DNA from 3 places in the Paenibacillus lutimineralis genome. Region 3 is predicted to be linked to each of the others. Evidence: riboswitches for the same ligand, from Rfam matches in the RefSeq annotation. Region 3 holds a riboswitch; each other region holds the start of a gene.

Region 1 (10,878 bases), 470 kb from region 3:
GCAAAGTAAGTAAACCCCCTACGTTAAACTATGAATGCTAAAATTTGCAGTTCCTGCTTCAGTTAAACCTTCTCGTATCCAAAGCTATTCGCAAAACGGAAGTCGTATGCTGACTTACCGTAGCAATTGCGGAACGACGGAGACCGGGAATCCATATAATTTGGCCCTCCGCGTCCGTCACCATAGGAATCTGGGAGCGAGAAGAAGGAGGTATTTTCGCGTCAATGAAAATATCCTTTACTTTTTTGCTTCCATTTAATCCTATGACCTTCATAAAGTCCCCTGGCAGCCGGGAACGCACAGTAAGCGGATAAAGGAGCTTATCCGCATCGAATACCGCTTCCTCGTCCCCCAATTCATCCAGGGATATAGAGCCCATATTAGCCCTATACCGGGTGAAACGCAAACAATGCTCCGTATTTGGAACAGATATTTCAGCCGGAAAATGCTCTACGGGATATGTATAGGGCAAACCTGAATTCCCCATAGGATCAAGCATAAATCGGATCATATCATATTCACGCATACAGCGCAGTCCACCGCCAAGATCAAGACTCCATGTTGTAGGCAGATTCTGAATTGCACCCTTGCGAATCGCTTCAATCTTGGTAAAATCATTGTCTTCTGTGCCTAAAGGCAGATAATTTAATATTAGTTTAATCAACCTCCGTTGTAAAGCGGCATGTAAGGCGACAAAGGGCTCAATCTTGAAAGAAAAAATCCCACCTTCGTTAAAGATCAGTTCCTGATATACCTGTTCCGCCTTCTGCTGTAAAAAATCATCTTCTGTACCAACCACTTCGGCCAGTCGATTAAGCGATTCTGTAAGTCCGCTATTATATTGCCCTAAAAAGGGCAGCACATCCAGACGAACTGCATTTCTTGCGTACTTAGGCAATAAATTCGTGCTGTCTGTAACATATGGTATGCCTGTCTTCTCACACATCTGAATTAGGTCATTCTTGTATATACGAAGCAGCGGACGGATAAGTTCCACATTTTTTTCGCGCCGCTTCATACGCATGCCGGCAAGGCCGGAAGATCCACTACCACGCAAGATTCGCATCACCACCGTCTCCGCCTGGTCGTCGGCATGATGGGCCAGCGCAATCGCACCTGCCCCATATTTCTCTGCCACACTATGCAGGAACTCATACCTCTTCTCACGGGCCGCCAGCTGAGCTCCATGCCCCGATTCCTTCATATATGCTGGTATATTATAGACACCAAGCTCGAACGGAATACCAAGTTTGCTTGCCATCCTGCGTACGAATTCTGCCTCCTCATTCGACTCCGCACCGCGAAACCCATGATTTACATGGGCACAGACTAAGCGAAGTTTGAGATCAGGCTCAGCAGCCAATTGATATAATATATGTAGAAGCGCAACCGAGTCAGGGCCTCCCGATACAGCCACAACAATGCAGTCTCCAGAAGACCACAACCTCTCCTCACGGCCGATCTGGCGCACTTGCTCAACTAATCGGTGCATTACTCTACTGTTCATGCGCCCTCCCCCTCCAATCGTCATCTCTATTATAAATCATCTAATTCCAGAATGTGAAAAACAAAGCACAGAGAAGTAAAAGTAAAGATAGCGTAAAAGCCCCCATCATCCACGCTGGTGTCGGTGATTTGGCCTTACGCTGCATAACTTGCTTCTGTACCTGTTCTCTCCATAGTTGGCGGGCCTCCGCAGTGCTGCGGAATTTCCCCTCTAACGCTCGCTCGAGCCATTTGCGGTAAGGCTGCAGGGACGCCTCGCCCTGCACGATCGCCAGCAAGTCGCCCTTGCTCCGTGTCTGCGGCAAGCCGGTGGCGACCTCCTTAAGTGGAGCCTCTGCCAGCAAATGAATGCATACGACCGCGAATGAGAACAGATCATAGGAAGGTTCTGCCGTCCTTCCCCCCGCGCCCCAGTAACCGCGATCGTACCATTCTGTAAACTGTCGCACGCTGCGGCCATTCTCGCTGACTCCGCCGTAGTCAATTAGCTCCACCTCGCCATAAGGCGAGACGAGCACATTCTCCGGCTTCAAGTCCCCGAACGTGAATCCCAGGCCATGCAGCCCTTCCAGCTGCTGCAGCAGCGAATAACCGGCGACATTCAACCATCTGCTCCCCTGTTGTGCCAGGAATGCCCGCAGCGGCTCACCCTTCACATAGCGCATAACGTAGAAAGGAATCTCCTTGCCTTCTAGAGAGTAATCATCTACCTCTACCAGATATGAGAGATCCCTTTTTCCTGTTGAACCGATCTTGCGTTTTCTCCGCTGCAGCGCCTTAAGCACGTTGATTTCCGATTGTAGGTCGATCGTGTCGAAGCCCATTTTGAGTGCGTACAGTCTTGAGCTCTTCATCTGCTTCACCAAATAGACGACCCCGTTGGCGCCTTGTCCAAGCAGACGCTGAATCAAATAGCGTTCACCCTTCCAGCGGCCGGTCACAATCGTTCCTGGCGGCAGGGTCCATTTAGACGACGTAGTCACCAAGCATCGCTTCTCCTTCACCTTTCTCGTCCGAACCATTCCTAGCTCCGTGTCCATTCAGTGTACCATAACGGAAGAATTCAATCACCTTCAGGATCGCCGGGCCGGTCGGAGTTGCACCCCTCATCATAAGGCGCTGGAAAATAGACCGGGCTGAGCCCAAATTGCTGGTCCAGCCGATATCCAGGACCGCATCCTCACCGCTATGAGCACCCGGAAAGTGGAAGACGGCCACTTGGCTGCTGCCCTTCCTTGCACCCAGGCTCAGCATCATATCGCGAATCGCTTCCTCCACGGCAGCCAGCTTTGGCTTCATACTGGCGCTGGCATCGATCAATAAGGCTACCTGCAGGGGACTATTCTCGCTAAGCTCATCAATCACCTCTACTACTTCGGCGCGCTGCTCAGGTGGCAGCACCTCGACCGAGGATTCCCCCAAAATTTGCTTCAGCTCCTTGCCCACCGCCTGCTGAATCGTCTGAACGACCGTCTTCCGCGTCAGCATCTGCATCGTCTGCGCCAGCTTTTCCGTCCCCGTCAGACGGCTCATCCCTCCACCACTTCTGGCGATTTCCTCAATTTCAATACTGCCAAGCTCACCAATCGTCCCATAATCGACAATTCCTACTACATTGACGGTAATTCCTTCCTGACGGGCCAATGCCGCCGCCATCACCGGACTCTCTCCTACATTAGAACAACCATCTGTAATCAGCATAATTTGTTTCATCGCTATAATTCGCCTCCTAATCATTCCTGTAACTCTCTCTTCTCTAGCATTTCCAGGATTGATAGGATTCAAACTAGATCCATTGAAAACTAATCGACAGGCAGGACACCAGGGAATGGATTCTTGCAATTACTCTACTATACTTATGGCTAGAATAGCAGAAGCGGCCTCCGTCAATGAGTTGACGTTGCCGCTTCTGTACTTCATTTATCACTCAGAATATTAGATCCATAGCTTCTACGGCGCAGGGAAGTATCCAATCCGCACCGCGTAATCTATCATACGTTGGAAAAATTCACGGTCCGGCTCATGGCAGACGACAGGCGTACCTGCTAGAAATTCATTCGTCTGCGGGCACGCGAAGCGGTAGATAGAGTTCTTCGCTCCGTCTCCCTCCAATTGAGCCATCGCCAGCTCCATGCCAGCCTGCTCCTTCGGCTGATTCGGATTCAGCAACCATGCCTCATAATCACGCCACTCCAACAGATCCACATAATAGCCATATTCACGCAAGTGGTCAACCATGTCTATATAAGAGATTTGCACCGGATTGCAGATGTGGAACAACCTACCCGCACTCTTCTCCTGTAGTGCTATAGCCGAGATAGATGCACCTGCATAATTCACCGGTGTGAAGTCTACCTGCCAATGCACTCGCGGCGCCTTGCCAAGTAGGAGCATCGCCTTCAGCATCCGATAGAAGGCGTTATTGTCTATGTTCTTCTGGAATACACCCGTGGTCGAGTAGCAAGACAGATTGCCTACCCGGTATACCGAGGCAGCCACTCCTTCTTCCTCGCAGGCCCGAATCACCAGCTTCTCCGCTTCGAGCTTACTATTCGTATATACATTCTCGGTGGCTATCGCATCGTAGCCACTGCCTGCTGTGAACGACTCCCATAAACCGAGAAAGGCCAGGTCCTCCGGAATCCCCAGTGTGGATACATAATGGAAGCGCACATCCTTCCCGCGCGCCAAATCAAGCAGACGGTCCGTACTCTCAACGTTCACTTTGGTGAAATAGTCGGCTGAACCGAAATGCTTCACCTCAGCCCCGCAATGGATAATGGAATCCAGATGCTGATCCAGCAGCGCTGCATCCTGTGGACTAAGGCCAAGATTGGGCTGCTCTAAATCCCCACGGATTGCGACAACCCGATTTTCCATATTTCGTGTAATTTCGGTCCCGTAGTACCCCTTCATCACATCGACGAGACGCTGGTATGGTTCTTCCCCTTCCTTGGCACGCACAAGGCAATATATGACCGCCTCAGAGGTTTGCAGCAATTGATAAAGCAGAGAGGAACCTAAATACCCGGTAGCCCCGGTCAATAGAATATGATTCTGAGGGGACGCAGAAGGTTTACTGTTCCCGCCGAACATACGTGGATATTCCGCTAAATCCCGAATTTCCTCGCTGCCCGCGAAGGAATCCTCTTCTTCAGTTGCGTCCATTAATTCAATCACTCGCTCAGCCATAGCATATACTGTCGAGTACACGAAGAAATCGTTAATCTTCAATTTAGGGAACCGCGGCTTGAGCAGTACCAGCGTCTCCAAGATTTTCAGGGAGTGTCCGCCAATCTCGAAGAAGTTGTCATATAAGCCCACGCGACTGCGGTGAAGCGACTTCTCCCAGGCGACTGCGATCTCCTTCTCTAATTCAGTAACTGGCGCAACATAGTCAGGGTCTTCCTCGACCTGCATAGGGATATCATAGGTGCCCAGACGTTTGCGATCAATCTTGCCTGTCGGTGACAACGGCATCGATTCCAACATCATAAATTGACCAGGAACCATATAGGCTGGAACCTTGGTCTTCAGGAAGGAAGCAAGCTCCTGCTTACCAATCTCCTCGCCGGACTTGGAAGTATAGAAGCCTATCAGCATCTTCTCGCCGTGATCGTCCTCCTTGACGATCACGGCAACATCCTTCACCTTCTCATGCTTCGCCAGATTCTCCTCGATCTCTCCGATCTCAATCCGGTAGCCTCGAATCTTCACCTGGAGATCCTTTCTACCCATATACTCGATACCGCCATCGTTCAGTAGACGAACCAAGTCGCCGGATCGATAATATCTTTTCCCCGAAGTGGGATCCGTCGGATCGATAGTAAAAGCCTCTTCCGTCTTATCAGGCAGATTTAAATAACCTTTAGCCAAGCCGATGGAATGAATCAGCAGTTCACCCATTACATTCACCGGGCAGAGTTGGTCATTCTCGTTGACGATCAGCACCTCGTAATTGGCGATAGGCTTGCCGATGCTGACCGTAGTCAAGTCTTCTGGTACCTGTTCCTTGATCATATGGGTTGTCGCGGCCACTGTAATCTCAGTCGGTCCATACGCATTTACGATGAACGGCTGATGCCCCAGCTTCTTCTGCAAATTACGGACGGACTCCCCTGGGAGCGCCTCCCCGCCAATAACAAAACTACGGATCAATTGATACTTGACCGCCTCTTCTACCGTTAAATACGCGGATAATTGATTGAAGAATACGGTTGGCAGAATCCCTATCCGCGTCGCCCCAGTATCCTCAATCGCCGTGGTGAAGCTGTCGACCGAATAACGCTGTTCATTGGACAATAGATGAAGCCTAGCACCGCAGCATATTGCACTGAATATATCGTATACGGAAGCATCAAAGCTGAAGGTAGAATATTGCAAAATGACGTCATGCTCCGAGAATTGAAGCTGCATAGTAGTAGACAACGACAGGTTCACGACACCGGCATGGCGGATCAGGACTCCCTTTGGTCTTCCCGTTGTACCTGATGTATAGATCGTATACGCAATATCATCCTGATCGATGGGAATATGGCAGGCTTCCCCTGGATAAGAGGCGAACTGCTCCAGGTCGAAGCATAACAGCTTCAACTCATTCACATTATCCGCTACAAGCGGCTGCAACTTAGATAGATAAGTTTCCTTAGTTAGTACAATCCGCGAGCCCGTATCTTCGATAATATACTGATTCCGATCATCCGGATGCTCTGGGTCCAGCGGAATATAAGTCCCACCGGCTTTGAGGGCGCCGAGCATGCTGACAACAGCTTCCATGCTGCGCTCCATGTAGATGGCCACGAATCCGCCTTTGTGCAGTCCTTGCTCAATTAGCGCATGGGCAACCTGATTGGATAACCGGTCCAACTCAGCATAGGTCAACTTCCACTCAGCCGACGACAGCGCAATTCGCTCTGGGAAACTCTCGACAGTCCTGCTGAGCATCGATGTAATCGTCAGCTCTACTCCCCAATTTCTAGCGGTATCATTGAGCTTCTCATAAGCCAGTAGATCCTCGTCGGTCATGATGGAAATGTCGCCCAGGACAATCTCGGGACGATCCAATACCGCCTGAGCAATACATTGAAAATGTCTGGCGAACTTGTTAATCGTACTCTCTTTGAACAAGTGGCTCGAATAGGTGATCTCAGCTACCCACTTTTCCCCCTCTGTCCGCACATACCAGTTAAGACGACTGGCTTCATAAGCGGCATTTCGTCCATAGATAGTCTGCACTACAGGAGACTGCGAAACCAGTTTCTCAATCTCCTGAATAGGCAAGCTGGCTTCATTGGATAGAACAAGCCGCTCCGCTATAGCTGATAGCAACTGGCTGAATGGAATTCCAGCTTCAGTATGAATCCGTATTGGAAGTATTCGGCCATCCGTGGCTTGTATTCCAACAATTTGATCCTGTTCACCGCTCATACGATATAGAAAGACATAATAACAAGCGATTAGCCAAGTCTGAATATCAGTTTCCTGGATCATCTGTCTCTTGAATGATGAACTAATATTCAATTCATAGATCATACTCTTGGACCCGTTGGCCATTGCTAGATCTGGATAGTCAGTATGGATATGAAATCCGGATAATGGCGGCTGAAGCTCATTTAGCCAATATTCCCGGACTTTCTGATTCATCAGTAGGGTACTCACAAATGTTCAGCTCCTATTCTCTCTCTCTATTTAAGGGTGTTCGATAAGTCTCCCCTTGAACGATTACAGCTTCAATCCCTCTACTAGTTTCTCTAATTTTCCGGAGATTTGATTCAAGTGCTCGGCAGAGCTCATAATATTGTCGGAAGAAGCCCTCTGCTCCATGGCACTCTCCTTGATTCGTTCGGAGATAACCGCATTTCTCTCTGCATATTCGGCAATCTGCTTAATGGTCGCCGTAATCTGCTCTGTCTCAGCTACCATCTCCTCGGTAGCCGCAGATACCTCCTGAATTTGACTGGTCACGGAATCTGTACCATCCAGTATCGTAGCGAAGAGCTCTCCTGTCTCTCGAACGACCTGGATACCGGTAGCAACATTCCGTTCTCCTTGGCCAATTGCGGCGACGGCTGTGCTTGTCTCTTTCTGGATATAGTGAACCAGATCAGCGATTTGCTCTGCAGACTTGGCGGACTCCTCGGCCAGTTTCTTCACCTGGTTAGCTACAACTGCGAAGCCTCGCCCTTCCTCACCTGCTCTGGCCGCCTCAATGCTGGCATTTAACGACAATAGATGGGTCTGTTCGGCGATTTGTGTAATCACCTGTACGATCTCCTCAATTTGCCCGGAACGTCTCTGCAATTGTTCTATCGATACGACCGATTGCTGCACGGATTGCTGGATGGAATCCATCTGCTTAATAACCCCGCCGATATTATCCCGTCCTATCTCAGACTTGTCCTTCATCTCCATTGATGCGTCCGACAACGCTGAAGTGCTGCTAGCAATCGTTCCTACGCCTGAATTGATCTCTTCCAGTGAAGTCACACTCTCGGAGATCGACTTGCTCTGCTGCGAGGCCTTCTCGGAGATTTCTTCAATATTATCGCTGATCGCCATAGAGCTCTCATGATTCGTCTCCAGCGTCTCGAACAGAATCTTCGATTGATCCGCCGATTGAATAGAGACCGTCTTGATCGTCGCTACCAGTTCATTCATATTGCGAACCGTTGCATTAAACTTCTCATTCACCTGACCCAGTTCGCTCTCATCCGTCTTCAACTGTACGCTGAAATCGCCTTTGCTAAGCTTGTCCAATGCGGACATGAGATCCTTCACGGGTGCAAATGTCCTCCGGGTCGTGAAATATTGAGACGACAAAATAACGATCAGAATGGCAATAAGTGCGAGAACCGTATATTTCAGCAAATCGGTTTGACCGGTCATAATTAGACTGGCATCGAAATCCATGCCTATGTATGAGAATATTTCACCATTCTTGTCCTGAACCGGATAGAGTACCGTTAACCAAACACCGTAATCGTCCTTATAAGGCTTTGTGAACGTAATTTTCTTTGTCTTCAGCATTTCCTCGACGCCCTTCACATGGTAAGCAGGCTGTCCAAGCATATCGCCCAGGAATAAGCCCTCACCCTCGAACATATCAAGGATTGCCGTCGGAAAAGCAATCATCTGGGTACTATCGTTCTCTACCTTCGCTCCAAAGATATAACCTTGTGCAACATCAGGGTGAGTCGCTGACAAGTCATCAAATACCTTCGTCAGCTTCTTCTGAAGCTCCGAATTGCGATCCGTGTCTGTCACCGCCGCTTTGGCTTCTTCCGGAGTGATCCTGTCCTTCCAGGCCTCCATGACCTTCTGTGAGTTGTCCTCCAACTGATTGGTTAATACGGCACCTTGAATATAGTAGCTGGCAGCAATCAAGATAACACCAGTCATCAGAATAGAGACACTCGTTAACAACATATTTTTCGTGACAATGCTCAAACGGTTAAAAAAACCAAAAATCTTCATATTCAGTCTCCTTTTCGTTCCAGATAGTGACTTGGAATTAAGCATAATTCCTTTCAATAAATTCGTTTTTTTTTACATTCTCCCTTCAATAAGTAGATCCACCTAAAATTTAGGCAAAAAAAAAGATAACCGCATAGCAAACACTATAGGTTACCTCTTTTAGCAACTGGCTGACATACCCCCATAAGGAGAATTAGTCCCTATAGCTTTGCGTCACTACCTTTCGATAGCTTTGCCCAAACATGTATAAAATTAGTTCAATGGATGGATCTATCTAACAAATTTCGACAACACGACATGATAATCTTACTATGATTTTCAAATCATTCCCATGATAAATAATACCATAATTGTGTACGTTGTATGAATTTTACCGTCTTTTGATTCGCTACTTAAGTCCTATCCTGCTAAAAAATGACTGCTTATCACGTGTCAGCTTACAGTCCGCGGTCGCTCCAGCCTTGATATTCCGGGAATATGCAGGGTCGCCCACTCGGGCAACAAATGATCAATTTTAGCTACTGCAACTGTCATATCATCATGGACCGTATTTTTCTGATAGCGAATCACTGTCTCCAGCAGGCAGTCGGCGATTTCCTGCGGGTCATCCGCATGAATCTCCGAGATCATCCGTTTGATCCACAGTTCCTTATTCACAGCATAACCGGGAGCATCATACACTCCGTCCGTCATCATAATCAAAATGTCGCCAGGAAGCAGCTGCACCGTAACCAGATCAATCTCAATATCCTGAATGATCCCAATCGGTAGATTGCTAGCCGTAATCGGTATAACCTCATTCCCTCGTTTGATAAAGCTCGGCGATGAACCAATCTTGAGGAACGTCGTCTGCGCGGAGAACTCATCGATCAGAGCCATATCAACCGTAGCATATACTTCATCCGGCGAACGAAGCATGAGAATCGAATTAACCGATTTCACCGCTAATTTCTCATCCATACCAGATTGAAGTAACTGTTCAAGAATGCCAAGCGCTGTGCTGCTCTCCAGCCGGGCCCGCTCACCATTGCCCATCCCGTCGCTGATGGCAACAGCAAAGGTTCCATTTCCAAGCTCCATTGCACTAAAGCTGTCCCCGGATAACAAGTCTCCGCCCTTAGCAGCCCCGGCGACTCCGGTCGTCACTTCGAAGGTCTTGGCCGAACCGAAAGTTACAGTCGCCAGTCCGTCTCTGCCTGTAGGCATATTCTCCCGGACTACCGTAATATGCTCGTCCACAATGTCGGATAATAGCGGCGCTATAATCTTCCGACACTCATCGAACCCGCGAGTATACGCATGGACAATTTCAATCTCCACATTGCCATGGTCCAGATTAATGATGTCTATGCTATGAATAGACAGCCCCATTTTGTCGAGCTCGTCCCGGATCTGCTCCTCCTGCTTGTACATCGCCTGTCCTTCTCGCTGAATCTCTCGCGCCAAATCCTCCATAACTTGAGAGACTCCTGAGAGTTGTTCAGCTACAAGCTGTCTGCTATCGTATATTTGCCGCTTCCAATGCATATCATTCTGATATAGGCTATATTCTTGCTTCATCAGATCGAGCACTTGATCCGTCTTGACGCACAGCTTATTCCATTTGGGAGGCAGATCACGCTTCGATAGCTCCGGATTATCTTCAACAGCCGTCATCATCTCCGTCATTAATTTATAGGTCTGATAGAAATTACCGTCCCAGCAAACCTTGCGGCGTAGGCAATTCCCACAAGCCCCTTCGGTAATCGCATCCATGAAATGGCCAACCTCTTCACTCTGCTTGGACATTTCACCGCTACTGGCCATTTGACCGAAGCTGCGCGACAGTTGCTTGAACACTTGGGAGAACTGAGCCACCCGTCCGGCTGTAATCTCCCTAACCCGCTTGGCATATTCATG
Region 2 (10,878 bases), 260 kb from region 3:
ATAATATCCGGCCAGCAGTCGGCATTTAAGTAGGAGCTGTCCGAATATTGATAAATGCGGGCATTCGGGTAGTGTTTCGCAATCTCAGGCGCCCAGAAAGCAGCTCCGAATCCTCCGGCGCTTTCTCCCGCAATGAGGATCTTCTCCGGCGCAACGAAATGGTTTGTCATCCATTCCAATGCTGCGCGCGTATTGGCTTGACCGTTGTAACGTATTGTGAACGGCTTGCCTTTGGCGTCCGTATATTCCTTGGATGCATTCCCGATATGCAGATCACCAGTAGAATAAGGGATATATACAATGTTCCAATCCTTGAACGGATTGTCAGGGTTATTATTTTTCAACAGACCGCCAAGCGTACCTACTTTAAAGAATGGAATGTTCGGAAAGTAATATTTGATCTCACCGTTCTTCATTACATTACTCAGACTGATTGGCTGCGCGGCAGTCACCTCGTCCCAGGCTACACCGCCTCCAGAAAAATAAATGATCACTTTATCTTCAGCAGCTGCTCCCTTATTGGCAAGTAAATAGTATTCCGAACCATCGGCAGAAATTACTTGTGCATCCTGGTCAAACTTTATTTTATTCCAGACATAGCGCTCCGCATCAGCCCATTTATCCGGTTCAGCAGGCTTTTCAAGTATGAAGAAATAAACACAACCCACCAAAACACCCAAAATAAGTACAATTCCGCCTATCGCAGTCAGGAGAATCTTGTTGATTCTTTTCACTATTACCGCCTTCTATCCTATCTATATTTTTCAGATAAAGATTTCTTCCAATGGTTTCGCCCATCTTCAGTAAATACTAACCAATATATCATGGCCTTGGTCACGGCTGCGTTCATAAAAGGAAATCAAGTTTTGCAGTTCCAGGGTTAACTCCTCGAAACGCTCATCTGTCTCTTCGTCGACCCAAGTGTTCGGATAAATCTGTTGTTCCCTGAATGCTGAGAGGTTGAAGTGTTCTTGTAACGCAATCCTATCTACGGCTTGCAGTGATGCTAGAATGCGCGGCAACTCGTCCGAGCCAATGACTGCTATGAAGTCTTCTGTGTCCAGAACATGGACGCCTACAATCGCCTCGCTCAAAGGATCATCTTCAATCGGATGGGATGCAGATACACCCGTTAGAAGAAAATGCAGCCCGTCCCAACATTTATCCATCTCATAAACCGGACAGAGTCGATCCTCCATCAATTGCTCAATCTTGGTGATGATGGATGAATTGTCCAGTTGTACCACTTCATTCGCCAAAGCATCATTCAAGCTTAAGTAACAGGCCATTATTCCCATAAGTCCTCTCCTATCCAACTTCGTAGTTTCTTTTTCATTCGTCGTACCACAATAAATCCCTGCAAGGAACGCGCTGAGCACATTGTTAAGGTTTAATATGCGGGCAGCAGTATGGCTCTCGCTTGGGTGAATACTCCGAGAAGGACATCCGGTTAGTCGGCCATCCAAGCCTCCTGCTGTCCTTTTCTCCTTTTTTTCTTCATCCGATCCTCCTGCCCGTCAAACCTGCTTCGGAATCCTCTGCCGCAGCTGCTGCTCGACGCGGTCAAGCGCCTGTTTTTCTTCCGATGATATGCTGTTGCATGATAGACGGCGGTAAGCCAATTGGCCCTTGTTGTTCCTCCGCTCCACATACTGGATTACTTCATCGCATGCCTCCTCAAGTGAGAGCATTGTTGTTCCGTCAAGAAACCGGGCCAAGACAAGTACGTCATCCTCGTCAAGCGAAATAGTAAGAAAAGGAACATATACCTCTTCAAAACCTGGTGACAGATCTTCTTCAGACACGGTATAGATGCTCGATGAGAGATTGGGTACCGGTTCAAGTTTCTGGTCCTTTTTGTTTCGCTTTCTCCAAAACATACACATCACTCCTCGCCACCGTTGTACATAAAGAATGAAACGAAGCGTTTTTCAACCTTTTGTGTTTACTACGGTACTATAGTGCCTACCGTTTCAATATCTACCATAAACTCGGATTCGTATATTCTGTAAACATCAAGCGGACTCTTCTCGGAGAAACACTACAGGTCGTACGGATTCAGCGCTTTATCCCCTGTCTGGAATAATTGATGGGCTACATCTTGCAAGATCACCACTTGTCGATTTCACCTTCTCCCTAACATGAAAAGGGCTCCCCCTGCCTGTTTCCAGGACAAGGGGAGCCGAAGCACCAACAAATTATTGTTTCAAAGTTATCCGTTTGCGGCCTAACCATACACCTAGAGCGATCAGTCCGAGTCCCGCCAAATAGAACGGATAACGGCTTGCTTCACCCGTTTTCGGAAGCGTCGATACTGAAATCTCCGATGTCGGAGTTTTCGATCCCGGCGTTTGTAATGCCGGCTTCTCCGGTTCCGACTTCTCCGGTTCCGATTTCTGTAGTTCCGGTTCGCCTCTTGGGATGTCTTCATCCGCCAATTCTACTTCGCCAGGCGGCGTCCCAGGATTGGATGGAGTTATCGGAGGCTGTCCCTCTGTCGGATGATTCGGTGTTCCTGGATCCGATGGATTGCTCGGATTGCCGGGACTTCCCGGATTCGATGGATTGCCTGGATTTCCAGGATTCCCTGGGTCGGTTGGTTCTGAAGGCTCGCCAGGTTTAACAGGCTCTTCCTTATAGTTCGTTACGGTTATTTTCTTCACATTGCCTTCGCTCGTAATACTGGAGTCGATCGTTACGCTCCACGTCGCCTGCTCGATCTTATATCCTTCTGGAGCTGCCAGCTCCTCTAAAATATAGTCGTCATACAGCAGCTTCGTAAACAGGATTTTGCCGTCCGCATCCGTTGTTTTTACGATCGGCGTCCGTTTGCCCGCTTTATCGTAAAGCGCGAACTTCGCTCCGGCCAGCAGCTTCGTCTTATCATCACGGTCAACCTTTGTCACTTCCAGGCTGCCCGTTACGCCGCCTCCCGACCCTGAACCAGAGGAAGTACGGACAATAATCTCTTCCGTCGTTTCCCTTAGTTCAGTCTTCAGCTGATCTCCTTGAAGCGCAACTTTATTCTGTACTGCTTCTTTATCTTCAGCAGTAATGAATGATTGATATTCCAAAATATAAGCCGTGGAGATGTCTTTCATGAACTTTAATTCAAACATCTCTTGATCTCCGTCAAGCCTTATAACGGTTAACGTGTAGTCCTCGCCTTTTGTCAACTCTTCAGCTTTGACAGTTTTACCGTCTGCATTGACTTTGGTTGCATACAGATGAAATGAATCCTCGATCAAAACTTGGTTCACACTTGGATAATCGATAATTGTGGCGTTGGAAATATGCGACTGGCCTTCATTGATTCGAATCGACCAATCGATTTTGTTTCCGTTTTGGGCACCGCTTTTCTTCACATATTCGCCGCCGTGTGGAACCGCTACGCTGCCGTTCCATGTGGCCGCTTTATCACTGCCGTTCCACAGCTCAGCGGTATTATGAATATCCTTGACGATCAGCGCGCCTTGCAGCGATGTTCTGAACTCGATCCAGTATGCGGATGAGATTGGGCTGGTAAAATGAATGGACAATTGGTTTCCGTTCGCTTCAGACGGTTCCGTCAACTTATATTGAGAAGCTGGAACCTCATTGCCCTTTGCAACACCATTCCGTTCCCCTGTCAGTTTCATCTCGTATACCTTAACCGAATTTGGTACAAGCTTCTGATCATGTTTCAGAACATCCGTTACGATCGCTTTGTCAAACGAGTCGAGATTGTAGTTCATCTTGATGTTCCAGGTAATCTCTTTACCAATAGGGTCGTAGCTGCCGTCTTTGCCACCGTTGTTTTTCATATAGTCGTCGGCGCCGAAGCTTGCATCCCGATCTTTCAGCTCTTTTTTCTTGCCTTCCTCGATCCACGTCATGGAGGCTCTGTTCATAAAGTCCAGATTGCGTTCCTTCAGCCAGTCGATGTTAAACTTCGTTTCATACAAGATCGTATACGTGGTGTCAACGGGCTTTAAGAACTGGATTATAAATCCGTTACGTTTATTATTATCGTACTTGACCTCATAATTAGTCTCAGGAACGACTTCCCCGTCCGCTTCTATGATCACTGAATCCGGAACGAATTCGAGGCCGCCTTGCGGGAACGTATCCGTAATGGCTACATTCTCCATGCTGTACTTGCTGCCGTCCGGCTTTTTATCGCCGTTGATCATAATAACCCACTTCGCCGTTTTGCTGGCAAAATCGACTGTCCAGACTCCTTTGACCAGACCGCGGCTTCCTTGGGTCGGGGTTACTACTTCTTTAAAGGATTCACCCGATACGACCTTGTTTTTTACCTGCTGCCCATCAGCAATCGTCCGATCGACCGGCTTCGTTTGGTAAACGACCGTATACGGAGAATCGATATCTTTCTTGAATTCGAGTTTGAATCCGTTCGTACCTATTGTAGCGGTGTATTCATCCGTTGAAAGCAAATCTTTGACATCGGTCGAGTCCCCTTTGTACACCTTCAGCGAATCGTCAACCAATATATGGATCTCACTGAATTCATCCGTGATGACCGCTTGGTCTCTCGGAATCTTCTTCTCGCTGAAATTGTATTTCACAGTCCAAGCGATGATTCCTGTGTCCATATCCTGGTTATACCATTTTTCCAAAAATTCACCGCGGTTCACCGTTACCGTAGCGGTCGAATGGGTATCTTCCATCCCGTCGCCAGACAGCGCAGCAGTGTTCTCAAATTGCAACTGCTCGTTAGTAAGCTTCGTCGAAAAGCGAATCTCGTAGGCTTTGCTGATTGTCTCATCCTGGAACGCAAGCACCAGTTTGGCGGCGCCGTCCGTTTCAACCGTATACTTGCCGGCCTCTACCTTATCGCCAAGGACCGTTGATCCGTGGCCGTTAACCTGCAAGTGGTAAACCTCTACAGAATCGGCGATGAGTTCCAATCCTTCAGGCATTACGTCCGTGATGACCGCATGCTTGATTTTATCCAGCGACTTGTTGACCTGAACCGTCCAATCAATCCGGTCCTTGCCAATTGCTGTCCCTTGCTTATCGATCAGCTTTCCACCCTGGGGTTTCAGATTCACGATAATGGTCTGGACTCCGCTTTTTATCTGAATGGCAATAATGATTTCTGTACTTCCCTCAATGATTTCCTTTGTAAACTCGGTGCGAATTTCCAGCTTGCCGCTTACATTGGAATGGCTCTCAACATAATCGTTGAAAGTCATGACAACTTTCCCGTTCTGATCGACCGTAAATCTGCCAACTTCGCCTTGATCGGCTACGAGCGGTGCGTCAATGTCCGTAAAAATCTCAAACTGAGACGGCAGCTCGAAGGTAAATATATCCCCGCTCTTATAGCCGTGTCCGTTCGAAAGCTCCCATTCGTAGCTTAGATTGACAGCTGCACCAATGTCCAGGTTGCCGTCCGGATTATAAGTCGCATCAATCACGGTACCATTCATGTCGGTTAACACAACTTTTGTTAAAATACTCTCTGTATCGGCGACAGGCGCCGACGAGTCATAGATGTCATCCGTCTTTCCATACTCTGATTCCTGCACACTTTCCTGCACGGTTTCTTGTACAGTTTCCTGTACGGCTTCTTGCACTGTTTCCTGCACGCTTGCCGATGCATTGGCCGTCCAGGTGGATACGCCAAACAGCGATTGAATCAGAAGCAGCAGGGCCACAATGATTCCACTTATTTTTTTCTTCATGATCTCTCCTCAGTCTCTACATCACCCTCATAATGTTCGGTTCCGATCTTGCTTACCGTGCGCAAATCGGGCCATATATTCCATTGAATTGTATGCCGATAAGGGACCTGCCAGTCCATCACCTCCACTTATTTCTATTGGCGCACGATTCATTGTGCTTGTTTTTTCCTTCAGAACCAAAGGGCTTCTTGCATTATACCGACCAGATCTTTACAATTTCTAGACAAACTCAAACAAGCCTTGGACCTTTCGTCCAAAGCTTGGGTTAATCGTATACTGATTAGTAATATTTAGCTGCCGAATAGAGAGAGGCGTCTTTAATCATTTTAAATTCGGCCCCTCTGACTTTCCAGCTTGCATCGACGGTTGTGTCAATGGTTACCCACTTCCCGTTCAAATAAACTTCATTCCAGGCGTGGTAAACATCGACGTATTGCGATGTTCCCATAACCAGCTTGGCCGGAATGTCGATGCTCCGCAGCATGGAAGCGAATAGGGAGGCATAGTCGTAGCATATCCCCTTCTGCCCTGCAATCGTACGGTTGATATCGGGAAGGTAGTCCGTCAACTTGCTGGATGCAATAGCTTTGTCATATTGGATCGTCCCGATAATATATTCGTAAACAGCCTGTACCTTCTCTTCGTCGGATTGGGTAGACCGAGTTAGCTTCTTCGCAAGCTGAACAGCCTTGTCCCTTTCGTTCCAATCGATATTCTGTACAGAGTTCAAAAACACTTTGCTGTCATTCGTCAGTTGAAGCGTAACTGGCGCTTCCTGAACGATCTGATATTTGGTGCCGCTGACTTGTTCCAGCACGATGACCGTGTAATCACCGTTACCCATCTGAAGTGGAAATGCTTCCTGCTGTTTGTTCGGCGAAAGCACATATGTATAATTATCTTGACCTTTCGTGATCATGAGCTTCGTCTTGACATCGGCTTTTACGTCATATCGAATGACAACCGCACCACGGTCCAGTTGCTCCAAGCCCAGCCAATCCTCAGATTGTGCAGCTTGTACAGCCGGGGCCCACATCAGTAACGCAAAAAGTCCTACAATAACGAAGACTACGTTACGCATGTTATAAAACTCCCTTCGGTGGCCAGGCTGCCATTGACATTTCGTCAAGAAGGCCCTGTAGCTTTGCGTCCTTGTCTTTCGACAAGTTTGCCATTATCGTATTAGAGTTTCACAGATTTTAATGAATGCTTGTCCAATAAAAAACAAAAAAAGCATATTCGTTCGGTAGCTGGCTGCCATTGACATTTCGTCAAGAAGACCCTATAGCTTTGCGTCCTTGTCTTTCGACAAGTTTGCCATTATCGTGAGTAGCTTTCTATTAAGTAAATCTATCATATCAAACAACTCTATTTCCATCAAGAGGAAATTGGCCCTCCCTCATGAGCGTAAACGTTCTCGGCATAAGTAACCGATTCTTCATTATCACAAATGATCACTCTTCTCCCATCTCGTAAGTCATTGCCTAATATCCCGCCAAGCTGAAATTTAGTTTGCTGTCACATATCCAGCCTTTTTCTAATTTCGTTGTCTTTAATAGGGTAAATTCTTTCTACTGGTAGATTCTTGGAATTTAGTTTCCCCTGCTTTCGCTGTATATTCCATTTCTTCACAAGCGGTGTCAAATCCTCAATGCGGTAAATTCCATCGGCGAGAAATTCTTTTAAGGTGATTCCTTTTAGACCGATTTGAATGGCTGCACGATTTATGGAATTGCCGTTCACATTTCTATCGGGATCCCACTGGCAATAAACTGTTGTTTCCTCAAATGCCTTTTCCCATTGAGTTGAACCTTTGTATATCATTGAGTCTGGTGAGGTTAGCACCGCTTTCCTCAACAATTCATTAAATTTTTCCATATGTACATCCAGAGCCAAAATACATTCCTGATTTTTCTTTGTCCCCCAATTAGACCGATACATCATCCACAAAAAGGATGGTTTTATCCATGTCATGCGATTAATATTGAAGCTTTCGCCGAAAGTCTGTAAGGCAACTGCTTCTTTTGCTATTACTGGATTATACGCCTGATAAACCCGAATACATTGTCTATCATATTGTGCAAATACCTCTTTTATATATTCCATGTTGTCTCCCTAAATTCCGATTTGTCGCACTGCGTCATTAAATGTAGCAAGCGGCCTGTCTTCCTTCTAAACTATACCCTCTTATATAGGGTCCCTTTAACTACTAACAAGACATATTCTCATGCAAAACTAAGATTTAGAAGTACGCATTAGGCGTTCCCTTGATTATAGCTCTAAATCACAGAGTTCTCACCCGCAACACACAGCACTCCACCTGCATTGAAGTATCAACAATGTTCGGTACTCCCAAAGTAATTATGACCGAATAAGGAGATTGGGAACAAGTGGAACGTATGGCAATACGAATTTTACCCCAATTACCAAATTTTCGCTATCACTTATGATACCGTTCAGCTTAACGGTTCTATCAGAGAAAAATACAAAAAAAGAGCTGCCGCAGCAGCTCCTTTGACAATCAAGACAGTATAAATTTAATTCAACTGCTCATCCAGCATAGCGTCGATTACTTTCAATACCCTTTTCTGCTCATTAACACTCTTGCCTCGAAGCCTATCCACGATTTCTGAGAGTATAGACTCGCTTCCCTCTCCGCTCACAGGTTGGATATAACTAAAGAACTCTACCATCGAGAGGTCGAGCGCGTTTGTAATTTTAGATAGTACCACGACAGAACATACTTTTTCTGAACGCTCCAGCTTACCAATATAAGTCTCGTGTATCTCAGCTTTACTTGCAAGCTCCTCTTGGCTAAGTCCACGTTGTTTTCGGAAGTGCCGAATGCCTTCCCCAACCATCTTCATCAAGTCACTCACAACAATCACCCTAAGCAAACCATAGACTAGACATTTGCCCACTCCAAGATACTATAGAATTTATTTTCCTAAAATATATTCCATAGGGTTCTATTTTGATATAATAAAATTGCCTATTCAAGTACACACGATAAAGCCTATTTATACAGGCACTTCGGAACATCACCAATATTCAATTTCAAAAAGAAAGGAATGAGTCCCATTAGAGTACAATGCATATTCCCCGACAATTCAAAAACGGATATCTATATTTCGGAAATTGGAGAATTTATTCGTCTTACGAAGTTAGTCAACGGAATTACATTGGAAGAAATCAATTACAGCGTAGTCAATACAGAGCTAATTGTAGAAAAAGAAACCTTTTATATTTCCGTGTTATTGAAGCATAGACAGCTACAGTAAGCTCAACTATCGAATAAAAGTAAAGCATGAAAACCTCCCCGATGTTGGGAAGATTAGGGAAGCCCCGTAAAAGTGGCCTAATCCGAGAAAAATTCACCCCTACTTTGATACGGCTCTCCTCACTGTCTGAATCGGTACATTTTAGTGCGTTTTTCGAATTCGAGGCTTGGTCAAAGAAAATAGCCGTTATATAACGGCTATTTGTAAAGTTCTCAGTATATCAGTAATTCCACCATTTTAATATTTCTTTTATTAATGGAAAATCAGCTGCCTCATCCGTCGTAAACTCCTTGCTATTTTTCCTGCTATTATTATTTTCTTCGCAGATGTTCTGTTTATGTGTATTTATTCACATTATATCAACTAACATTAAAGGCTACCTAAATATTGCATTTTTACTCAATCGGAACATAAATATCTGTCTTGCTCTTGGCTTTGAAGTCTTTTGGTGGCTCAGTAACGTATAATTCAAAGGGGAATGAATCTCTCGGTGTGTATTCGCCTTTATTAAGTAACCAATCAGAATAAGCATATTTCCAAGCTTCTTCATACTCACCCAGCGTTAAATCATAATGTAATACTGCGTATTTTCCGCCAAAAGTCATCGTACCGATTTGTCCTTCTTCTTCAATTGCAGTATCTGATGGAACCGTCATTGCTAAACTAGTTCGTAAATTTTCTGAATCAGTTACGAAAGGATTGTCATGGTATATAGTCATTACCTTTGTGACATTATCTTTGATTAGATCATATTTTTTTGCGAACTTGAAAAGTTCATTGAACATCTTACGACTATTTTTTCTATACTCAACATAATTTCCCTTGAAGCGTACATAGATGACTTTCATTTCAATATTTTCTACTGTAATCGTTGGTTTTTCCATTAATATCATCTCCCTTAACTTAAGTATAGGGAAGAACTATTTGCTATTTCTTGTCGTTTCTTGCTTTCCTGTATTCTAAAGGAGACATTCCTATATACTTCTTAAAAGCTTTGTTGAAGGTACTCGCATCATTGTAGCCATATTGGAGAGCAATATCTGTGATGCTCAAATCATTGCGGACTGTGAGGAATATCCCTGATCGCTCCACTTTTATTCTAGTAACAAACTGTTTCGCCGTCTCGTCACTGTATTTTCTAAATAAACGATGGAAATGATATTTAGACATATTTACATGATTTGCTAAATCATCAGTGAAATTTTTTCACTCAGATGGCTTTCAATATAATCTTCGGTCTTGTTCACCAATCGAATATATTCATCCATGTCTTCACGCCAATCAAGTCTTTTATTCATTATAACAAACACTATGGGATTACTGGAGACCCAGTGACTTCTTCTTCAACTATCTGCCTGTTAGTGGATCAAGAAAAACTGAAATAATAACATTTCGGTTCAACTTTTTTATAAACGGTGTAATTTTTTCAAGACTATCTCTAATATATAATAAGTTTAAATTTCCGCTTTACTATCACTTATGATACGGTTCACTGTAAGATCTATAGAGCGAAATGAAGGACGCCTTGATTGAGCGTCCTTCATTGTCGGGACAGGGGTTTGAAGCGGTATCTCTAACGGGCAAGGCCAACCAAACCGGTCGTCTAATTATTTCTTCATCGCTTCGATCGCATACTGCAACTCGACGTCTTGCCCGTCCATCATGCTTGCTTTGAACGTTTCTTCATTTAGGGGGATTTTGATATCGGGAACCGCGCCCCCCACTGCGGTTTGGTCGGCGTCCCCCTGGACCTTCTTGTTCTGATTGAGCGACCTTCCATCAGGGAACTGGATGACGTAGCCTTCCGGCATCTTGATCTCGATCGGGCTGCTCATAAGTCCGAACGAACCGGCCGTTGAGGTGAACCCTACGATTTTGACATTGGGTACGCCTTTTAGAACAAGAGG
Region 3 (10,878 bases):
TCCCGTTCCTGGCAGACCAGTTCCTCATATCTTGTCAGCATGAAGAAGCAGCTGCCGAACAGATCCAGACTGCACTGAATGAACGGCGGATCCGTATGTAAGATCATGGACTGTACAGATGAATCCCTCAGCCCATAAATCATCGGAAAACTCCCCATCCCTGCCACATCCAGCTTAGCCAGCGGCCTATTGGGAAGGGATCCGGGTTTCAGCCATTCCTCTTCACGCTTTGAGAACAGTACATCGGCTAGCACCAATCTGTGCTCATTTCCTTCCGGTAGAGTGATCTCTACATCATTACGCTGCTCGAATTCAACTTCATAGTTGATTCCCAGAAACTCTGTGAATAGAACATGAAAGATATACTTCCGTTCTGCAGGTTTGGATAATGGACAACTGATCTTAAGCATCCCTTCAATTAACCTCCCTGTTCCGCTCCCTGTTCTGCAGCATGATAGCGATACTTCTTCACGGCAGTCCAGGACAATCCCAAGTGAATCAAATAACCCAGCGTAGAAGCCAAGCCGTATATTAATATTGCAGTTCCAGCGCTCTGACCCGTATATTTAGCCAGCAACAGAGCTCCGAGCACGATGGTTACGCGAGCGATCTCACGATATAGGTGCAGATCCTGCCGCTCCATCACATCAATGGTTGAGCCGACGGAATTCGCTACAATTTGGCTTAAATACATGAACCCGAGCAACCTGACATAATTCCCGGCACTTGCCCATTCGTTCCCGAATAATGTTGAGAACATGGACGGCAACAGCACGACCATAACGAATATAATCAACACACCAATTAAAAAAATGTTGCGTACTGTCTTGATAAACAAAGGGTACAGCTTATGTCTGGCATGCAGCATATACCCGGACGACTCCGATAAATAGACGTTCATCACCGATGAGGTAATCAGCGTCATCGGTGAACCGAGAATCCGTTGACTGAGCGCGAACCACCCGGCGACCTGCGGTCCATAGAAAGCAGCCAGCAGAATCGTCGGCAGATAGATTCCCAGACTATTCAGCATATTCGAGGCTAACGATAACTGAGGGAAGCGGCGATACCGGTAGGCGCTCTCCTTAAGATCCTCCCGGTTCACTTCAATTTGCTGCTGCTTCACATCCCTGCGCCATAATCTCCACTGCGGGATAAGGCCACCAAGACGGCCGAGCACATCGCCGATGATGAGTCCGGATGGCCCTGGCAGCAGGCGGGCCAATGCCAGCTGTGAAGATACGAGTGTAATGCTCTGTGTGTATTTGGTTCGTGAGATCTGCCTGAAATACTTTTTGCGCACAGACCAGGTATTCAAAATCTGATAAAAGCCAGCGAAGAACAAGCTGATAATAAAAAAGGGGAAATATTGCTTAATATCCGCTTCATTCGTCCATACGGATAGCGGATGGGCCAGGAAATAGACACCCACTCCGCCCAGAATGCTGACAACTACACAAATTCGCAAGGATAGACTTAACAGGCTGCTGGCCATTTTGTCCTCTTCAGGCAGGGTAATCGCATTTTCATAGGAGAAGGATACAAGCATGAGCATGATGGAGATGATGGAAGTGTACATAGAATACACGCCGTATTCAGTGGGACTATAGAGGCGGGTAATGAACGGCAATGCAATCAAGATGATGACTTGACTCACCATGGTACCGCTGGCTAAGATGACGACATTACGAAAAAAACTATCCAGAGATATTTTTTTGAGATATTTCCACATAACCCCTCGACTAATAAAGTGACGCCCTGATAGTCTCAGCGATAAACTGCTGGGTTGATTCCTCAATTTGCGGCCAAATCGGCAAAGATAAGACTTCAATGGAGAGTCGTTCCGCGACAGGCATGCTTACATTCATAGATCGATAGACAGGCAATTGATGGACCGGCAGCGGATAATAGATCATCGTGCTAATTCCTTCTTCAAGCAGCCTGGCCTGTAATTCGTCACGCTTGCCGTTACGGACACGAATCGTATATTGATGGTAGACATGACTGCTATACTGCTCTTCCACAGGTAGAATGATGCCTTCGAACTCGCCAAGCAGTCGTCTGTAGCGTGCCGCTGCCTGATGGCGACCTTCGTTCCATTCATCGATATGCGGCAGCTTCACTCTTAGAATGGCAGCCTGAATCTCATCGAGCCGAGAGTTGAAACCAATCAGCTCGTTATAATACTTCTTCTTGGAGCCATGTGCACGAAGCATCACAGCTTGTTCTGCCAGGTCAGGATCATTCGTTGCCACGAGCCCTCCGTCCCCGTATGCACCAAGATTCTTGGATGGGAAAAAGGAGAAGCAGCCCATATCGCCGATCGTTCCGACTTTGCGGCCTTTATATTCCCCCCCGAACGCTTGGGCAACATCCTCAACAACGATCAAATGATGCAGCCTTGCCAGTTCCATGATCGGGTCCATATCGGCGGACTGGCCGAACAAGTGGACAGGAATGATCGCCTTGGTCTTCTCAGTCAGAGCAGATTCAAGTAAATTCGTGTCCATATTGTACGTATCCGGGTCAATATCTACGAACACAGGAATGGCACCTACCTGGCTGATCGCCTCAGCCGTCGCGAAGAAGGTGAATGGGGTCGTGATAACCTCATCTCCCTCTCCAATTCCGCATGCTAGCAGAGATATAACCAGGGCATCCGTGCCGGAATTTAGGGCTACGGCATAATTTACCCCTAGATATTCAGCGACTTCACGCTCGAAGTCCTTGACATTCTGGCCCATAATGAACGCTCCGCGATCAAGGACACTCTCAATCGCACTCATAATTTGTGGCTTCAGCGCCTGAACCTCGCAGCTAATATCCAGTACAGGAATCTTGCCAGGAACAGCTATCTCTCTACGATCCATCCTCTTCTCACACTTCCTTCGCTATACGTACTGTCTCTTCTATCACTTCATACTTCCGACCACATTCCGGGCATGTCGCCCTCTGATTTCGAAAAGCGAGGGTAATCCCGCATTGGCACACCCAGCCAATCTGTCTGGCTGGAACCCCTGCTACCATGGCATATGGCGGCACATCCCGATTAACAACCGCACCCGCAGCAACAAGTGCCCATTCGCCGATCGTCGTACCGCAGACCACGGTGGCATTAGCACCGATGGAGGCCCCATATTTTACAATTGTGGCGCGATAATCCTCACTCGTATTTCTAGGAAAAGCAGAGCGTGGTGTGCGCACATTCGTGAATACCATACTTGGGCCGCAGAACACATAATCCTCCAGCACAACCCCTTCATATACCGAGACATTGTTCTGAATTTTAACGCCATTACCTATCTCAACATTTGGAGCTACATACACGTTCTGGCCAAGGCTGCAAGAGGATCCGATACTTGCCTTGGTAGAAATATGCGAGAAATGCCAAACCTTTGTGCCTTCCCCAATGCTTGCTCCTTCATCAACAATCGCCGATGGGTGTGCCCAATATTCGTTCATAGTCATAGAGTAATCACCCTACCCCATTTGTTGTAGTAAAATAAAACTTTTATTTAAGAACTTATACTGAATATTCAAAAGGTCCAGTTTTCAGCACCGAGAAGGTTGGATGAAGCTAGGGCTTGAGGAGCGCAGCGTACGTAGTTTGTACGTGAGCACCGGAAAGCCCGGGTGAATTCAAGATTCGATGTCGATTTCACTTCCTGACTGACTTCGTGATCAAAAGTGGACTTTTTGAATTTCCTCTTAAAGCAGATGGTAGTTGGTTGGCTTGGTGTAGGCGCTCATCACATTACGTGTATCGAACAGGCTCTCGCTGGTACGTCCGATCAATTCATAATCAAAACTTGTGTGATCTGTTGCAATTACAGCAATATCGGATTCCTTCAGACGATCCTCCGTAAGCTCCACCGTCTCATAGCTGCGACCACGGTACTTGAAGGAGGTAATATGCGGATCACTAACCCATACAGTCGCGCCTCGCTCCTGCAGGAGCTCGATCATCTTCAGCACCGGGGACTCCCGGTAATCATCGATATCTTTCTTATAAGCCACGCCCAATATATAAACCGTGGAGCCGTTGATTGGCTTCTTATTCCGATTCAGGATCTCAGCAATCTTCTGCACGACAAACTCTGGCATCGCATTGTTAATCTCGCCAGCGAGTTCGATTAAGCGGGTGTGATAATTGAATTCCCTCGCCTTCCAGGTCAGGTAGAAAGGATCGATCGGAATGCAGTGCCCACCTAGACCCGGTCCTGGATAGAAGGCCATAAATCCGTAGGGCTTGGTCTTAGCCGCATCGATGACTTCCCATACATTAATTCCCATCCGGTTGCACAATACCGCCATCTCATTAGCGAGGGCGATATTGATATGACGGAACGTATTTTCATATATTTTCTCCATTTCGGCGACAGCCGGACTGGACACCGCATGCACCTCACCATCCAGCACATGACGGTACAGCTCCATGGCCACCTTCGAGCAGGCTTCCGTTACACCCCCGACTACCTTCGGAGTATTTTTCGTATTGAACGATTTATTGCCTGGATCAATCCGCTCTGGTGAATAAGCAAGGAAGAAATCCTCTCCGCATACGAGCCCCGTCGATTCAAGAATGGGCCTAACCAGTTCCTCAGTTGTACCAGGGTATGTCGTACTCTCAAGCACTACCAGCATCCCGGGATGCAAGTACTTGGCAATCTCCCGAGTGGAATTCTCTACATAACTCGTATCCGGCTGCTGATATATATCGAGAGGAGTCGGTACACATATCGCTACGGTATCAACCTTGGACAAAAAGGAGTAGTCATCCGTTGCTTGCAATTGGCCTGCGTCGACCATAGTCCTTAAATCTTCATCAATTACATCACCGATATAATTGAACCCACTGTTCACCATTGCAACCTTCTGTTCCTGAACATCGAAGCCAATCACGCGATAACCGGCCTTGGCCTTCTCAACAGCCAATGGCAGCCCCACATAACCGAGGCCAATCACACCGATAACCGCTGTCTGATTACCCAGCTTCTCCAGCAACTCCGCACTATGCTCCCGAGTCCTGATTGCTCTTTCGTTCATACAGCTCCTCCCATCCGTTTAACTTCTCACCTGCATCCCCTGATTAGCGATATCGACAACGAGCTTAACGGCGCTTCTCCCGTCCTGCAACGAGATGGCCGGTTTACGATCCTCCAACAGCGCCTGCACCATGTCACGGATTATGCATTGATGCCCGGGGACGCCGAACGGGTTCTGCTCGACTTCGTCCACGAGTTGTCTAATGTCATCTTCCGTCATGGAGGCGCACTTCCAATCTTTGATCCAATTGGCCGTTCTTCCCCCGATAATGGCGTAACCATGCTCACCGAATACCGTCAATGTCTCCTCAAGGTTCTGCTCATACACCGTCGTGCATGCTTCCACCGTTCCTAATACACCGTTATCAAATTTGAGCACTGCTATCGCCGTATCCTCAGCTTCGATATTCCTTAACCGAGTATCTGCAAATGCCTTCGTCTCGGATACCGGTCCGAATAGCCATAGGAGCAGATCCAGACTATGAATAGCCTGATTCATCAACACGCCGCCATCCATTGCTCTGGTACCGCGCCAGGGCGCCTGATCATAGTAAGCCTGATTGCGATTCCAGCGCACCGCAGCACTGATATGACTGAGCTTGCCGAACGCTTCATGTTCGAGCGCAGCCTTTAAATGCTGTATCGCCGGGCGATAACGGTTCGGATGTACTACCGTTGCTTTGACACCGAATCTGGCAACTGCAGCAATTATTCGGTCCGTGTCCTCAAGCGTGAGCGCCAGCGGCTTCTCAATAATGAGATGCTTCCCCGCAGCAGCGGCCTCAATCGCCAGGTCTGCATGCAGACCGCTAGGGGTACATATGCAGATGACATCAAGATGGGGAAGGTGCTCTAGCATCTCCGACATCGATGTAAAGACTGGAGCTTGCCAAGTTAATGCCAGCTTGGTAAGTCTCGCTTCATTCGTATCGCATAGCCCTGCCAATACGGCATTCTCTGTTCTTTGAATGGCCTCGATATGCTTGATAGCAATATGACCACAGCCTACAATTGCAAAATGGATCATTTCTGTTCCTCCACCTCGCTTCACTGGACTATCAAAATTTACATAGATTCTGTATTTATGTGACGCAGCGGACGTCTGCGGGAGCCTCTCTTCCGTTCCAGATATAACACAATAACTAATCCCGCGAAGAAGCCAATAAAGGTGCCAATCGCCAGATTCAGCATCTTGCGCGGACTTACCGGAATCGATGCGTCCTCCATGTTGGCATAATCCAGTACAATCACATTCGCATTAGGAACGATATCTGTAGATTTTTCTATAAATGCATCCGCAAAGCTGTTAGCGATATCTACGGCCTCCTGGGGATGATCATGCTTGGCATATAGGATGATAACCAAAGTGCCAGGGTCTGTTCTGACCTTAACCCTCTCCAGAAGCTCATATGCCGTCTCCTTCGTATTCAATTTCTTCTTCGCTTCATTGGCGATATAACGACTCTGGATCGCATCCTCATATGTCTTCGTCAGGGCCTGGCTGGCCAAGAAGTCGTTATAAGTCCCCGATTCCGCCGAAGCCAGAGTTGCTACTAGACTAGCAGTGGCCTGATATTGAGGCTTTACAATTGCATTCAACAAAAAAACGCCTCCCACACAAATTAGAAGCGTAATCAAGAAGGCAATCATATGTTTCCTTACGGATTTGAATAAATAACTAAGATCCAAGCGGCGGTTCACCCCAAACTGTGGATTAATATGACAAATAATGAAGAACTGTGTCGACTAGGAAAAAAGTCACCAATTTAACACTTTTATATTAACACAAAACAAAAATCTTGGTACCTTTTTTTTCCTAACATTCTATTTTATTTTTGCATATATATAATATTCCTCACTTCGAAGAAATCTGGATTAAAGCAAAAAAAACCTTCCGGACAGCGTAACTGCCCAAAAGGTTCTCATCAATATTTTATATAAAAACATGCTTAGAAATTATCAGCGGATACCTCTACATTAACATTCGACTTCGCTAGCAAAATATTGAAGGACTTACTCTTCACTGTATTGTCCTTAACAACAATGTCCTTCTGGACACAGTTCTCCAAATAGGTGGATAAGTCGATTCCGCCCTTTGTTGTCTGAATCATGTTGCCTTTGATAGAGCCTTTCTCCGCATTCTGCCAAGTCCATATCCCCTTCTCGGCATTCTCAATCGTATTGCTGGTGATCTGGAATTGCTTCGTATTGCCGACCCGAATCGCTGTCGTGCCTTCTACTGCACTCTTGGAGCCCATCTTGATCTTATTGCCGTGAACAGTAACATTGCTGACGGTCTGCGACGCACTTACCTCAATCGCCGCATAATAGCTTCCTTCGCCACTGATCGTATTGTTCCGAATCGTATTGTCGGAGCCGTATACACTAATGCCCGAGTACATGTCCGGAGCCAGCTTGCCACTGTCCTTGCCTTTGTAATAGTTGTTGTTCAGATACGAATTCGTAATCCGGTTATTCTCAACGGTGATCCCTTGCGCATATATCTTAATGGCCCGTTTGGCATTATGATCGAATGTATTGCCGACAATGACACTCTTCGTATTCGTGCCCTGCTTGCTATCCACATTCGGATCCTCGTAATAAATACCGTCTCCATCATCCGCCGGTCCAATATGATGAATATGAGAGTTCTTGATAGCAACGTTCACCGCTGCCTTCTCCTTGGAGCCCCAGGTCGTCGTCACGTAAATTCCTCTTGAAATCAAGCTGCCAGCAGTTAGATTCACCGCGGAGATATTCTTCACTTCTGTGGAATCAATCTCTATCTGATTGGAATTCCCGTACACGACGATTCCCGACACAACGCCAGTATAATAGTCACTGGCCGGGTCCTTGCTATGCGTAGCGTTCGAGACAATACTCTTCTTGACCTTCACATCGCTGCTTCCACCGCTGATAACAAGCACGCGATTCACAGCCATATTGCCGTCCAGTGTGATGTCGCTGATCGCAATATGACTTCCCGTAGCCCTCATCATCTCCCAGCCGAAGCTGCGATTGCTGGCTTGAATTACAGAGCTTGCTCCATCACCGATAATCGTCGTATTCCCTTCGACAATCAGCGTCTTCTCCGGATTCACCTTATACGTTCCAGCCGGAAAATACACGCGGCCCCCGCGGCCCGCTGCCGCATCAAGCGCCTGCTGTACAGCGGACGTATCGTCCGTGCTTCCATCGCCAACTGCACCATAATTCTTCACATTCAATTCCGTACTTCCAGCTGCCGATGCAACTGCTGCAGCGTTACCTGGAACAGGCATGATTACACCGCTGAGCACTATAATTAAAGCTATGAAAACTATGTTTCTGAATACACGGTTCATCATCATAATCACTCCTAGGATAAAAAAATAGAAGGCCCCTTGTCTCAGGACCTCCTACTCTCATATCCTAAGAACCTTCGGGAACTGGCTGGCATGTGAGAGTTGTCGTCTCACGAAGCCCCTATAGCTTTGCGTCCCGCGCTTTCACGCGGTTTGCCGTTTCGTCGTTCTCATATTCAATTCGGAGTTTCATAGATTCATAGTTTTATAGTATGCGAGTAATCTATCAAAGTTGAATCGAAATCAGCCTTTATTTCAACAATATTAGTCTATTAAATATTAACATATTCTCTCATAATCTGTAAATCTATTTTCCTATTTCTCTCTCATTATATTGATAGGTCGAGTCCTTCTTATTACCCGGGTTCCTCTCCTTAATATCCCACTGTCTCGCCGCATCGGTGTATATTGGAATCACCTCGCCTAATACATGAGACACTGAATAGAGAGAGATAAGTCTGTCGCGGTTCGTGCGAATGTCGGCTCTCAGTTGTGGATTGTCGAACAGCTCCCAGATACGTTCAGCGAATATAGACGGCTCGTCCAATCCAACTAGAAAGCCGTGTGTCCCCGGCTCTACCAAATCTCGATTCCCCCGCACATCTGTAGCGACTACAGGCAAACCGGTAGCGATTGCCTCCATAATATTTACAGGCAGCCCTTCCTGTCTGCTGGACGACACGGCGATATCCGCCAATGCATAGATCTGATCCATATCCGTACGATGGCCGAGAAAGGTAACGAGATTTTCCAATCCCAACCGGCTCACCTGCTCCCGATATTGTCCTTCCAATGCACCTTGCCCAGCCAAAAGCAGCCGAAAACGGGGAATTCTCTCTCTCAATAGAGACACAACCTCCAGGAGATAGGCCTGATTCTTACGTTGACTTAACTCGGCAGCATAAATCATGATGAACTCGTCAGAATCGATGCCATGCATTTCCCTTAGCTGCCTCTTCTCTTGTTCATGGGCAGGCTTATATTTGTCAAAATCGATTCCGACCCCATGTACATAAGCGATCGCTCCTGCCTTGAATTGATGGTCTAGTGCCCGGTTGTAATCCTCCGCATTCATTGTTAATAAACAGTCAGTATAGCGAGATAAATACTTCTCTACCGGATAATAGAGCAGCCAATTCTGGAATGAAGCGCCCTTGAAGAAATGGAATCCATGAGCAGTATAGAGAACCCGCGTGCCTGTGCGGCGGGCCTGTCTCGCTGCAAGTCGGGTCAATACTCCTCCCATCGGAGTGTGGCAGTGGATGATCTCATAATTATTTTCCCGTACAATATCCTTCAACTGCCGATAAGCCCGCCAGTTATCCAGCTTGAATGGAGAACGCTGAATCGGAATATTGAACTGCTTGTCCACATAGGGAACGGCCTCCGTTCCATAAGTTGCAGCGTGTACCTCCCAACCCTGCTCCTGAAACCAGCGCAGATACGGTAAATGGAAAGCTTTCAAATGGGAGATTACAGTAGCGCAGAATAATACCTTTTTAGGCACAATACTCACTCCAAATTCGTTATTTTATGCGAATTATGGTGGAGTCTAGCTGACTTGTCTAAAATATATCAATGAAAAAATAGAATTACAATAAAAACCAGTTAGTACTCAAAAATTGCATGACTTGTCCGTCTACGTTTGCTATATTGTTCATAGATAATTCCAGATATAACTAACCTCGCCACTTTATCATAATCGGAGGCGATTTATGGGAACTCTTCATCAAGAGCACGAGATGCTGACTAGATGGGCCGACTTTAATCATCTTAAATGGGGATGCAGCGCCAACATTGTCAAATTTCAGAACTCTGATTCGAATGCCTATATTGAGAGCCTGTTCTTCTTCAATCAAAAAGGCAAACTCTTTCTTCCGCCTCTCAATCCGTTCCACCCTACCTTCTTTCACCCGACGCCGACGGATAAGCCTTACCGAATCAACCAGCAATGGCGGCAGCTGTCACATCAAATGATCGAGGAGATCATTCGTCACGGGGGAGCTGCAAGCTTTGTTCTTCCGCCAGATATCACTGACATTCGCCCATTTCTATGGCGTGGATTCAAGGCCAATGTTAAATACACTTATCATCTCAAACTGCCGTATTCGCTTGAGCAGGCTAGCACCGAGATTCGCAGCAAGATCAAGAAAGCAACACAAACTGGCTACAGATCTGCATTGACACAAGACATGAATAAGATATTTCCATGTCTGATTGCCACAGAGAACCGGAAGGGATTTCACCATGATCTGACCTTGTCCGATCTCCAGCTTGCCCAACAATTGCTCGGCCACGACAACTTCCGCTGTTATGTCTGCTATTCGCCAGAGGGTGAAGCTGTCAGCGCCAGCATCATTATCGTGATGAACGAGGCTTGGTCCTTCGGCTGGGCAGCCGGCAGCAAGACCAATCATTTAACAAATGGAGTTGTTCAGCAGTCTCAGCATTTTGCCTTTGAGGATTTGACCAGAATCGGCATACACAAC

The links. A riboswitch is a leader RNA that binds a small molecule or an ion and turns the genes downstream of it on or off. The one in region 3 is predicted to bind cyclic di-GMP.
Region 1: it holds a riboswitch for cyclic di-GMP, as region 3 does, so the genes downstream of both, EI981_RS00275 (methyl-accepting chemotaxis protein) here and EI981_RS27155 (glycosyl hydrolase family 28-related protein) in region 3, are expected to answer to the same signal.
Region 2: it holds a riboswitch for cyclic di-GMP, as region 3 does, so the genes downstream of both, EI981_RS28215 (transglutaminase-like domain-containing protein) here and EI981_RS27155 (glycosyl hydrolase family 28-related protein) in region 3, are expected to answer to the same signal.

The regions. Positions count from the first base shown of each region.
Region 1 covers NZ_CP034346.1:56,396-67,273, reverse strand. Annotated here, with positions in the region: gene hpt (hypoxanthine phosphoribosyltransferase) at 1-4, opposite strand, end outside; gene tilS (tRNA lysidine(34) synthetase TilS) at 59-1,507, opposite strand; gene EI981_RS00290 (serine/threonine protein kinase) at 1,548-2,489, opposite strand; gene EI981_RS00285 (vWA domain-containing protein) at 2,473-3,219, opposite strand; gene EI981_RS00280 (non-ribosomal peptide synthetase family protein) at 3,457-7,149, opposite strand; gene EI981_RS00275 (methyl-accepting chemotaxis protein) at 7,228-8,979, opposite strand; cyclic di-GMP riboswitch class I at 9,138-9,226, opposite strand; gene spoIIE (stage II sporulation protein E) at 9,412-10,878, opposite strand, start outside.
Region 2 covers NZ_CP034346.1:6,348,739-6,359,616, forward strand. Annotated here, with positions in the region: gene EI981_RS28195 (pectinacetylesterase family protein) at 1-734, opposite strand, end outside; gene EI981_RS28200 (YfbM family protein) at 801-1,298, opposite strand; gene EI981_RS28205 (hypothetical protein) at 1,518-1,880, opposite strand; gene EI981_RS28210 (LPXTG cell wall anchor domain-containing protein) at 2,199-5,690, opposite strand; gene EI981_RS28215 (transglutaminase-like domain-containing protein) at 5,971-6,771, opposite strand; cyclic di-GMP riboswitch class I at 6,786-6,873, opposite strand; cyclic di-GMP riboswitch class I at 6,933-7,019, opposite strand; gene EI981_RS28220 (DUF4291 domain-containing protein) at 7,209-7,796, opposite strand; gene EI981_RS28225 (helix-turn-helix domain-containing protein) at 8,228-8,569, opposite strand; gene EI981_RS29850 (hypothetical protein) at 8,762-8,971, shown strand; gene EI981_RS28230 (AraC family transcriptional regulator) at 9,367-9,855, opposite strand; gene EI981_RS30310 (helix-turn-helix domain-containing protein) at 9,899-10,141, opposite strand; gene EI981_RS28240 (S41 family peptidase) at 10,579-10,878, opposite strand, start outside.
Region 3 covers NZ_CP034346.1:6,088,385-6,099,262, forward strand. Annotated here, with positions in the region: gene EI981_RS27120 (polysaccharide deacetylase family protein) at 1-410, opposite strand, end outside; gene EI981_RS27125 (lipopolysaccharide biosynthesis protein) at 419-1,732, opposite strand; gene EI981_RS27130 (DegT/DnrJ/EryC1/StrS family aminotransferase) at 1,743-2,870, opposite strand; gene EI981_RS27135 (acyltransferase) at 2,878-3,462, opposite strand; gene EI981_RS27140 (nucleotide sugar dehydrogenase) at 3,709-5,046, opposite strand; gene EI981_RS27145 (Gfo/Idh/MocA family protein) at 5,065-6,072, opposite strand; gene EI981_RS27150 (YveK family protein) at 6,111-6,695, opposite strand; gene EI981_RS27155 (glycosyl hydrolase family 28-related protein) at 6,995-8,392, opposite strand; cyclic di-GMP riboswitch class I at 8,466-8,557, opposite strand; gene EI981_RS27160 (glycosyltransferase family 4 protein) at 8,697-9,899, opposite strand; gene EI981_RS27165 (hypothetical protein) at 10,132-10,878, shown strand, end outside.